2 regions of the Acidovorax sp. WCS2018Noco2-16 genome follow, and region 1 is predicted to be linked to the other one. Evidence: riboswitches for the same ligand, from Rfam matches in the RefSeq annotation. Region 1 holds a riboswitch; the other holds the start of a gene.
What was found. Region 1 has a riboswitch for S-adenosylhomocysteine ahead of metH (methionine synthase). Riboswitches for the same ligand answer to the same signal wherever they lie in the genome.
Positions count from the first base shown of each region.

Region 2: linked by a shared signal. The riboswitch ahead of ahcY (adenosylhomocysteinase) and the one ahead of metH (methionine synthase) in region 1 are both predicted to bind S-adenosylhomocysteine.

Region 1 is NZ_JAVTJJ010000003.1:308,278-313,985, reverse strand. It holds gene RQI28_RS10915 (WGR and DUF4132 domain-containing protein) at 1-1,173, opposite strand, end outside; gene RQI28_RS10910 (hypothetical protein) at 1,730-2,485, shown strand; S-adenosyl-L-homocysteine riboswitch at 2,523-2,625, shown strand; gene metH (methionine synthase) at 2,658-5,396, shown strand; gene RQI28_RS10900 (hypothetical protein) at 5,490-5,708, shown strand, end outside.
Region 2 is NZ_JAVTJJ010000009.1:9,749-15,456, reverse strand. It holds gene RQI28_RS15815 (peptide chain release factor 3) at 1-584, opposite strand, end outside; gene RQI28_RS15810 (MFS transporter) at 795-2,045, shown strand; S-adenosyl-L-homocysteine riboswitch at 2,083-2,165, shown strand; gene ahcY (adenosylhomocysteinase) at 2,249-3,679, shown strand; gene RQI28_RS15800 (TlyA family RNA methyltransferase) at 3,835-4,836, shown strand; gene metF (methylenetetrahydrofolate reductase [NAD(P)H]) at 4,863-5,708, shown strand, end outside.

The DNA of each region.
Region 1 (5,708 bases):
GCCCAGCGGGCCGCGCCAGCCATTGCTCACCGCATGGGTCACGGTAGACGCGAGGCTGCTGCTGCGCGTCTTGGTCTTGTGGTCGTAATCGGTCTTGACCTGCACGCGCTGCGCGGCAAGCCAGATGTCCACCGCCCGCGGCAGGCCGTAGCGCGCGACCAGATAGTCGACCACCGCCTCACCGGGCTCGCTGTCGCCGTAGTAACCGGTGGTGTGCAGCGCCAAGCTCAGCAGCAGCGCGTCGGCCTCGGCATCTTCGGGCGGCTCGATGAGTTGCAGACGGTCCAGCACGCGCTGCGCGGCAGCACGCAAGGCGGCGTCGCTGGCGCTGATGTCCAGGGTGGCCTGCGTCTTCTGCTTGACCAGCAGCCAGGCCGCCGCCGGGCTGGTGGACCTCACGGCCTTGGGGAAACGGCGCGAGGCAAAGGCCGCGACCTGCATCTCAGGCGTGATCCGCAGCGGCTCGCCCTGCGCCAGCCAGGGCGGCATGCCTTCGGGCACCGGATCGTCGCAGGCCGGCCCCGAGGCGCCGGAGCCCGCCGCGGCCGCATGGGCCGCCATCGCCGCGGCCCAGTCACCCATCTTGCGGGCGTACTCGGCCGAGTCCTCACGCACCTCGGCCGTGGCGCCCCAGCCATAGATCACGCCGCTGGACTTGAGCCGGTCGAAGGCCATGGCCGCGCCCTGCTCGCTCACTCCGTACTGCCGCTTGAGCCCGGCAGCCGAGAGCTTCTCGCCCACCTTGAGCGTGCCGTCGGCGATCTGCAGGCGCGCGGCTTCGTAGGCACGCTCGCACTGCGCATCGAGGCTTTCGGCGGGCGGGACCGGCTCCGCCGCCGCAGGGGTAGAAGCCGCGCGGCTCGCCGTTGGCACACTGGTCTGGGCCCGCTTGTCGGCCTGCGCCGCAGGCGCGGGTGACTTCACCTGGGGCGGGGCCTCGGTCTTGCCGATGCTGGCCTCGGCCGCCACGCCAGCCTCCTTGTAGCCCTTGCTGGTCTTCTCGCTCACCAGCTTGTTCAGCGCGGTGGCGGCCTTGGGGCCATCGTCGAAGGATTTGGTCTGACTCTGGCCCGCGGTGCCGATACGGCCCCATCGGATGTTCAGTTCACTGCCTGCCTGCTCAATTTCCCAGAACTTGCTGGAATTGCCCTCGATCAGCTCGAAACGACGCATGCCTTTGCTCTTCCTTTGTCAGAAATGCCAGGGACCCCGGGGACAGCCTGCCCCGCAGAAGCAGGCAAGCATAGTGGGCAAGCGTGACGCCATAGCAAGCGGAAGCGTCAGAAAATGTAGCAACAGAAACGGTCCAATGGCCGTCACGGCATGCAAGACCTTGATGGAAAAGCAGCCCGGCCGGTGACTCCGTTGGCAATCTTGTCGAGCGTGGCGTCGGTATGCGCGATTCCCGCCAGCAAAAGAAGGAAGGCCGCCGCGGTGGGCAGCGCAAGAGCGACGGGAAGCAAAAGAGGTGCGCATGGCAAGGAGTCCGGATCAGCCCGGTTTCCCACGCCAGGTAGCGGCGCGCGGCGTCCAGGTACCGACTCGGCGCCGGGCAGGGCCATCTTGCGATGCTTCGCGGCCTTGCTGCCGTCCAGCGGCACCAGGGGCTCGCCCGCCTGCTGGCGGTGGTGCAGTTCCTGCGCGCTGATAAGTTTTTCAACGATTCTTAGCCGGCTATGCAGAAGGCAGTGCGCGGGCCGGGCGTGTCGATAATGCGGCGCACATGCTGATGCCTTTTCCTTCCCGCCGATGCCTGCTGGGGCAGGGCTGCGCGCTCGCCGCAACCGCGCTGGCCGGCTGCGGCACGCCCGCGCCCACCGCGCGCGGCGAAGTGCAGGCCGCTGCCGTGGCGCCCACCGAGCTGGCGCAGTCCGACGTGAACCGCATGGCCACGCTGGGCATGCGCGCCAACCTGGACAGCCTCTATCTGCTGATGGACAAGCTCTACCGCCGCAACCCGGCCGAATGGCGCAAGGGCCAGGCTCCCGGCCAGTTGCCGGGCCGCATCCTGGCGGGCCAGCGCGTGCGCACCGCCATCGAGCAGCGCGAGGCCTGGCCGCCGCTGCAGGGCCGCCAGGACATTGCCGCGCTGGCCCTGGCGCTCAGCCCTGAATTCACCGGCGACCGCGTGGCAGCGGTCATCTACGCCACGGCCGACATGATCGTCACCGCGCATGGCGGCAAGACCGAGTTCTTCCTGATCGACAGCCTGGACGCGCAGCACCTCTACAACGCCGCGCGCAACGTGGAAAGCGCCGTGTGGCTGATCGCGCAGCGGCGCGACGCGGCGGGCAGGCCTTTGCTGCTGGCCGACGAAATCACCGCCGATGCACGCAACCTGAGCTTCGAGCGCGAGTTCGGCAAGGTCATCGCCCGGCTGGACCTGCTGGCCGGCGTGGTGGCCGAGAAGTACCGGCGCGCGGCCATCAGCTACGTGCAGGGGCTGATGGGCGGCACCTTTCTGCAGTTCCTGCCGGTGCGCTGAAAAACCGCGCGGGGTGCGGCGGCGCTTAAAATTCGCCGCCCCCGAGGAGCGTTGCAGCGCCCGCCCAATTCCCGATCAAGGACATGGCGGCGTCAGGCTCGGGCTGGCAGTGGCCTTGCACCCAACGACGCTCACCTGTTTCATCCCCGAACCGATTGCACAGGTGAGCCTGATGTCCGCTGTTTCCGTCCCTCCCATGAAGCTGTCCGGCCTGGAGCCCGTCTCCATTGGCGAGGGCACGCTGTTCGTCAACATCGGCGAGCGCACCAACGTCACCGGCTCCAAGGCCTTCGCCCGCATGATCCTGAACGGGCAGTACGAAGAAGCCCTGGCCGTCGCCCGCCAGCAGGTGGAGAACGGCGCCCAGGTCATCGACATCAACATGGACGAGGCCATGCTCGACAGCAAGGCGGCCATGGTGCGCTTTCTGCAGCTCATTGCCTCCGAGCCCGACATCGCGCGCGTACCCATCATGGTCGACAGCTCCAAGTGGGAGGTGATCGAGGCCGGCCTGCGCTGCGTGCAGGGCAAGGGCATCGTCAACTCCATCTCCATGAAGGAGGGCATCGACAAGTTCAAGCACGAGGCACGCCTGGTGCGCCGCTATGGCGCCGCTGCCGTGGTCATGGCCTTCGACGAGAAGGGCCAGGCCGACACCTACGAGCGCAAGATCGAGATCTGCGAGCGCGCCTACCGTGTGCTGGTCGACGAGGTGGGCTTTCCGCCCGAGGACATCATCTTCGACCCCAACATCTTCGCGGTGGCCACCGGCATCGAGGAGCACAACAACTACGCGGTCGACTTCATCGAGGCCGTGCGCTGGATCAAGCAGAGCCTGCCCGGCGCCAAGGTCTCGGGCGGCGTCTCCAACGTGAGCTTCAGCTTTCGCGGCAACGACCCGGTGCGCGAGGCCATTCACACCGTGTTCCTGTACCACGCCATCAAGGCGGGCATGGACATGGGCATCGTCAACGCCGGTATGGTCGGCGTGTACGACGACCTGGAGCCCACGCTGCGCGAGCGCGTGGAGGACGTGGTGCTCAACCGCCGCCCCGATGCGGGCGAGCGCCTGGTCGAGGTGGCCGAGACCGCCAAGAGCGGTGCCAAGGACGAGAGCAAGCGCCTGGAATGGCGCGGCACGCCCGAGGCCCCCAAGACCGTGGGTGAGCGCCTGTCGCATGCGCTGGTGCATGGCATCACCGACTTCATCGTCGAAGACACCGAAGAGGCTTACCAGATCGTGCTGGCCAAGGGCGGGCGCCCGCTGCACGTGATCGAAGGCCCACTGATGGACGGCATGAACATCGTGGGCGACCTGTTCGGCGCCGGCAAGATGTTCTTGCCCCAGGTGGTGAAGAGCGCGCGCGTGATGAAGTCCGCCGTGGCCCACCTGATCCCCTACATCGAGGAAGAAAAGCGCCAGGACGAGCTGGCCGGGCGCGACGTGCGCAGCAAGGGCAAGATCATCATCGCCACCGTCAAAGGCGATGTGCACGACATCGGCAAGAACATCGTCACCGTCGTCTTGCAATGCAACAACTTCGAGGTGGTGAACATGGGCGTGATGGTGCCCTGCCACGAAATTTTGGCGCGCGCCAAGGTCGAAGGGGCGGACATCGTGGGCCTGTCGGGCCTGATCACGCCGAGCCTGGAAGAAATGCAGTACGTGGCCGGTGAGATGCAAAAGGACGACCACTTCCGCATCAAGAAGATCCCGCTGCTCATCGGCGGCGCCACTACCAGCCGCGTTCACACGGCGGTGAAGATCGCGCCCCACTACGAAGGCCCTGTGGTCTACGTGCCCGACGCATCGCGCAGCGTGAGCGTGGCGCAGAGCCTGCTGGGCGACGGCGTGCAGAACTATGTCGACGAACTCAACGCCGACTACGACAAGGTGCGCACGCAGCACGCCAACAAGAAGCAGACCCCGCTGTGGTCGCTGGCCAAGATCCGCGCCAACAAGACCCCGGTGGACTGGGCTGCGTTCAAGCCCACCGTGCCGCGCGCGCTGGGCCGGCGCGTGTTCAAGAACTTCGACCTGGCCGAGCTGGCCCGCTACATCGACTGGGGCCCGTTCTTCCAGACCTGGGACCTGGCCGGGCCGTACCCCGCCATCCTGACCGACGAGGTCGTGGGCGTAGAGGCCATGCGCGTGTTCGCCGACGCGCAGGCCATGCTGAAAAAGATCATCGAAGGCCGCTGGCTCACCGCCAGCGGCGTGATGGGCCTGTACCCCGCCAACAGCGTGAACGACGACGACATCGAGTTCTACACCGACGAGACGCGCACCGAGGTCGCAATGACCTGGTACGGCATGCGCCAGCAAGCCGAAAAGCACACCATCGACGGCGTGACCCGGCCCAGCCGCTGCCTGGCCGACTTCGTCGCGCCCAAGGCCAGCGGCATCGCCGACTATGCCGGCATGTTCGCCGTGACGGCGGGCTTAGGGATCGAGAAGAAGGAAAAGGCGTTCATCGACGCGCTGGACGACTACTCCGCCATCCTATTCAAGAGCCTGGCCGACCGCTTGGCCGAAGCCTTTGCCGAAGCCTTGCACCACCGCGTGCGCACCGACCTGTGGGGCTACGCTGCCGGCGAAGCATTGAGCAACGACGACATGATTGCCGAAAAGTACGCGGGCATCCGTCCCGCGCCCGGCTACCCGGCCTGCCCCGACCACAGCGCCAAGAGCGAGCTGTTCAACGTGCTGCAGTGCGGCGAGGTCGGCATGACCCTGACGGAAAGCCTGGCCATGATGCCGGCCGCCAGCGTGAGCGGCTTCTACCTGGGCCACCCCGACAGCGTGTACTTCAACGTCGGCAAGATCGGCGAAGACCAGCTGCACGACATGGCCGCGCGGCGGGGCATGGACGAGGCCGTGCTGGCGCGGCTGCTGGCGCCGAATTTGTGATGCGTTTGCGGCGCCGACAGCCATGGGACGCGACCAGCGTGGGTCGCCATCCATGGCCTTGAGTCCGCGCCCAGTCTCAAGATCATCCAACCCATGAAAAGCGTTCTGGCCGTCTTGTTTTTCGTCGCCGTGGCAGCGGTCCTGTTGTCTTGGGACGCGCGTCCTGGAAACTCTGTTCCCAGCTGGATGTTCGCAGTCGCCGCCATCCCCATGGTGCTGGTCCGCTGGTTCCGCGTCAGCGACAGCGACGGCTCGGACGGCATGAAGGGCTTGGGACTTCTCTGTCTTTTTGTGGCCGGCATCGGACTGATG
Region 2 (5,708 bases), on a different contig from region 1:
TCGCTCCCACTCTCGAAGACCGTCATGGCCTTGGTGCGCAGGTTGATGATCCCGCCGAAATGCTTGCCCTGGCCCACGGGCCAGGTCATGGGGCAGCAGGGCATGCCGAGTTCACGCTCGACCTCGTCCATGATGTCCAGCGGGTCGCGCACTTCGCGGTCCATCTTGTTGACGAAGGTGATGATGGGTGTGTCTCGCTGGCGGCAGACTTCAATCAGGCGGCGCGTCTGCGCTTCCACACCGTTGGCAGCGTCGATCACCATCAGGGCCGAATCGACGGCAGTCAGCACTCGGTAGGTGTCTTCCGAAAAGTCCTTGTGGCCGGGCGTGTCGAGCAGGTTGACCACGTGGTCGCGGTAGGCCATCTGCATCACCGAGGACGCGACGGAAATGCCCCGCTGCTTTTCGATTTCCATCCAGTCGCTGGTGGCGTGGCGGCTGGCCTTGCGGCCCTTTACCGCGCCGGCAATCTGGATGGCGCCCGAGAAAAGCAGCAGCTTTTCCGTCAACGTGGTCTTGCCCGCGTCAGGGTGGGAAATGATGGCAAAAGTGCGGCGGCGCCGCGTTTCTGGGGCGTAAGACAAGGGGCAGCTCGGATAGGCGTGTAAAGGCGTGCAGCAGCGCTAGGCGCCCCGCAAGGGCCGTGCGCGTGGGGTGAAGTCACACTGCCGCAGGCCGGAATGGATCGCTGGGATTCTAGCGGCGCAACCCTTGGGCAGGTTCCGAGCCTCTTGTTGGACAGAGCCCGGCAGTCCCGAGCAGAATCGCGACCCACATCCGCTGCGGCGATTTGCATGACGACTTCTTCCCAACGCCCGACTTTGCCCCAAACGACCTTGCCAGCCGGTGCGGAGGTGGGCACGCCCGCGTACCGGCGCATCACCATCGCGTTGTTCTTCGCAGGCTTCGCCACGTTTTCGCTGCTGTATTGCGTGCAGCCGCTGCTGCCGGAATTTGCGCGGCATTTCCAGATCGGTGCGGCGGCCAGCTCCGTAGCGCTCTCGGCCAGCACCGCTGCGCTGGCGGTGTCCATTCTGGTGGCGGGTGTGGTGTCGCAGGCGGTGGGCCGCCGCTGGCTGATGTTCGGCTCGATGGCGCTGGCCGCGCTGTGCAACCTGCTGGCGGGGCTGTCGCCCAACTGGGCCACCATGCTCGCCGCACGTACGCTTGAAGGCGTGCTGCTGGGCGGGGTGCCCGCCGTGGCCATGGCGTACCTGGCCGAAGAAATCGACACGCGCGGCCTGGGCTTCGCCATGGGGCTGTACATCGGCGGCACCGCGTTTGGCGGCATGGTCGGCCGGGTGGGCGTAGGGCTTTTGACCGATGCCTTCGGCTGGCGCCAGGCAATGGTCATCGTCAGCGTGATCGACCTGCTGGTCGCCATCGGCTTCGTGTTGTTGCTGCCGCCTTCTCGGCGTTTCGTTCGTGCGGCAAGCGGGGGCGTGCGCCAGCAGGCCCGCATCTGGCGTGACCATTTGCGCAATCCGGTACTGCCCCTGCTGATTGCGGTGGGATGCCTGCTGGTGGGTCCACTGGTGTCGGTTTTCAACCTGGTGAGCTTTCGCCTGTCGTCGCCAGTGTTCGGGCTGGGGCAGGCCGAGATCGGGCTGATCTTCTGCGCCTATCTGCTGGGCATGTGCGCGTCGCCCTGGGCGGGCGCGCTGGCCGACCGGCTGGGCCGCCCGGTGGTGCTGATCGGCTGTGTGTTGCTCATGGCCGCCGGCGTGCTGCTGACCTTGCCTGCGCACCTGGCTGCGATGATCGCCGGCATCTGCCTGATCACCCTCGGCTTCTTCGGCGGGCATGCGGTGGTCAGCGGCTGGGTGGGCGCGGCGGCACTGCATTCCAAGGGCCATGCATCGTCGATATACCTGTTGGCCTATTACATGGCCTCCAGCGTTCTGGGCGTGGTGGCGGGTGGGTTCTGGGAAAAGGGCCAGTGGCCCGCGGTGGTGCTGTTCTGCATGGCCTTGCTCATGCTGGCCCTGGGGGGTGCCGTGCGGCTGAGAGCTGCCGGCCCCCATCACACCCGCGCCAGCGATTGACCCGGGCAGGCACCAGCGGGTTTTGTACAATACGCGCCTTTCCGAGGAGCGTTGCAGCGTCACCCAACAGCGGGGCGTGAGGCTCGGAAGCCGGTATCTTCGCAACGACGCTCACCCACGCTGTTCCGGTGCGGTGAGTGACTGCCTTCATCTCTTGCCCCGGCTCGCGTGGTTTTCATACCCATCCTTGATTGGAGAAAACCATGAGCGCAGTTCTCAAGCCACAAGCCGACCAGGCCATCACCGACATTTCCCTTGCCGCCTGGGGCCGCAAGGAAATCCGCATTGCCGAAACCGAGATGCCCGGCCTGATGGCCATCCGCGAAGAGTTCGCCGCCGGCCAGCCGCTGAAGGGCGCTCGCATCACCGGCTCGCTGCACATGACGATCCAGACCGCTGTGCTGATCGAAACCCTGCAGGCCCTGGGCGCTGACGTGCGCTGGGCATCGTGCAACATCTTTTCCACGCAAGACCATGCTGCAGCCGCCATCGCCGCCGCGGGAACGCCGGTCTTCGCCATCAAGGGCGAGTCGCTGGAAGACTACTGGGACTACACCCACCGCATCTTCGACTTTGCGCCTAAGGGCAGTGCGGGCGAAGGCCCCAACATGATTCTGGACGACGGCGGCGATGCCACGCTGCTGATGCACCTGGGCCAGCGCGCCGAGAAAGACGCGTCCCTGGTAGCCGGCAATGGCGCTAGCGAAGAAGAGCGCATTCTGTTCGCCTCTATCCGCAAGAAGCTGTCGGAAGATGCGACCTGGTACACGCGCAAGTCGGCCGAGATCATCGGCGTGACGGAAGAAACCACCACCGGCGTGCACCGCCTGAACGAGATGTCCGCCAAGGGCACGCTGCTGTTCCGCGCGATCAACGTGAACGATTCGGTCACCAAGTCCAAGTTCGACAACCTGTACGGCTGCCGCGAATCGCTGGTGGATGGCATCAAGCGCGCGACAGACGTGATGATCGCCGGCAAGGTCGCCGTGGTGGCCGGCTATGGCGACGTGGGCAAGGGCTCCGCCCAGGCGCTGCGCGCATTGAGCGCCCAGGTGTGGGTCACCGAGATCGACCCCATCAACGCCTTGCAGGCCGCGATGGAAGGCTACCGCGTGGTGACGATGGACTACGCCGCCGACAAGGCCGACATCTTCGTGACCACGACGGGCAACAAGGACATCATCACCCATGACACGATGGCGAAGATGAAGGACCAGGCCATCGTCTGCAACATCGGCCACTTCGACAACGAGATCGACGTCGCGTCGATCGAGAAGTACGAATGGGAAGAGATCAAGCCCCAGGTGGACCACATCACCTTCCCGGACGGCAAGAAGATCATTCTGCTGGCCAAGGGCCGCCTGGTGAACCTGGGCTGCGGCACGGGCCACCCCAGCTTCGTGATGTCGTCGTCGTTCGCCAACCAGACCATCGCGCAGATCGAGCTGTTCACCAAGCCGGGCGACTATGAAGTCGGCAAGGTCTACGTGCTGCCCAAGCTGCTGGACGAGAAGGTCGCGCGCCTGCACCTGAAGAAGGTCGGCGCCGTGCTGACCGAGCTGACGGACACGCAGGCCGCGTACATCGGCGTGAGCAAGAGCGGCCCTTACAAGCCCGACACGTACCGCTACTGATCGCAGGGCGGATCGGTGGCGACAGGCCGGCAAGCCCTTGGTGGCCTGCCGGCCTGTGGCTTGGTTGATAATTGATTTGCTATAAAAATAATAGCTAATAGCGCTTGATGGATAAGCGCTAGAGGCCTATTTGACTCTAAAAAAAGGATGGGTGCATGCGCGCAGACGTGTATCTGGTGGACAAGGGCCACGCGACGACCCGGTCGCAGGCGCAGCGCCTGATCGCCGCCGGTGTGCAGTGGCGGCTGGCGGCCAGCCTGCCCTGGCACAAGGTGGCCAAGAACGGCGACGACATTCCAGAAATCGCCGAAGTGCAGCTGCTGGACCAATCCGAAGCGCGGTACCTGTCGCGCGGCGGCCTGAAGCTCGAAGGCGCGCTGCAGACCACCGGCCTGCAGGTGGCCGGCTGGCGCTGTCTGGACGTGGGCCAGAGCACCGGCGGTTTCACCGACTGCCTGTTGCAGCAGGGCGCTGTGCAGGTGATCGGCGTGGACGTGGGCCACAGCCAGCTGCACGACAGCCTGCGGCAAGACCCGCGCGTGGTGGCAGTCGAAGGCCTGAACGCCCGTTCCGTAACGGCCGCATCGCTGCGGGAGGCCTGCGAAGACGCGTTGTCCGAGCAGGTCGAGCAAGACCCGGACGACAACGACACCCAGCCCGAGGCGCCCTACAGCTGGATGCGCAACGGCGGCCTGGTCGACGAAGCGTACGACGACAGCGACGACGCCAAGGAACACGACGTGGAGGCCTTCAAGGCCGAGCGTTCAGCCAGGGCGCGTGCCCGTGCCCAGGGCGCCTTGCCCACCGTGCGCCGCCGGCGTGCGGGGCTGGAACAGGTCGACGTCACCCCGGTGTTCGACCTGGTGACGGGCGACGTGTCGTTTATCTCGCTCACGCTGATCCTGCCTGCCGTGGCGCCTCTGCTGAAGGCCGGTGGCGACCTGCTCATGCTGGTCAAGCCGCAGTTCGAGCTGCAGCCCGGCCAGGTCGGCAAGGGCGGCATCGTGCGCGACGTGGCGATGTACCCGCTGGTCGAGCAGCGCATCCGCGACTGCTGCGCGGCCGAGGGCCTTCAGGTGCTGGGCTGGTACGACAGCGCGGTCGATGGCGGCGACGGCAACCGCGAGTTCTTCATTCACGCAAGGAGTGCGGCTTGAACATCACTACCACTACCACCACCAGCATGACCGATGCGCCCGCCGCATCGGCGGCCAGATCGGGAGCGTTCCCGGTCAGCTTCGAATTCTTTCCGCCCAAGACGCCCGAGGGTGCCGAGAAGCTGCGCACCGTGCGCCAGCAGCTCTACGCCCGCCGGCCCGAATTCTGTTCGGTGACCTACGGCGCCGGCGGCTCCACGCAGGAAGGCACGTTCAGCACTGTGCGAGAGATACTGGCCGAAGGCGTGAGCGCGGCTTCGCATTTCTCGTGCATCGGCGCCACGCAAGAGACGGTGCGCACCCAGCTTGCGCAGCTCAAAGCCATGGGCGTCACCCGCCTGGTGGCGTTGCGTGGCGATTTGCCCAGCGGCTACGGCGCGGGTGGTGAATTCCATTACGCCAGCGACTTGGTGGCCTTCATCCGCGCAGAGACGGGCAACGACTTTCATATCGAAGTCGCGGCCTACCCCGAAGTGCATCCGCAGGCCCGCTCGCCCGAAGCCGACCTGCAGGCCTATGCCGCCAAGGTGCGCGCGGGTGCCGATTCGGCCATCACGCAGTACTTCTTCAACGCCGATGCGTACTTCCGCTTCGTGGACGACACGCGGCGCCTGGGGCTGGACGTGCCGGTGGTGCCGGGCATCATGCCCATTTTGGGCTCCACCCAGCTGATGCGCTTTTCCGACGCCTGCGGCGCCGAGATCCCGCGCTGGATACGGCTGCGCCTGCAGGGCTTCGGCGACGACGTGGCCAGCATTCGCGCCTTTGGCCTGGACGTAGTGGCCGAACTGTGCGAGCAATTGCGCACACGCGGCGTGCCGGGGCTGCACTTCTACACGATGAACCAGAGCGGTGCCACGCTGGAGCTGTGC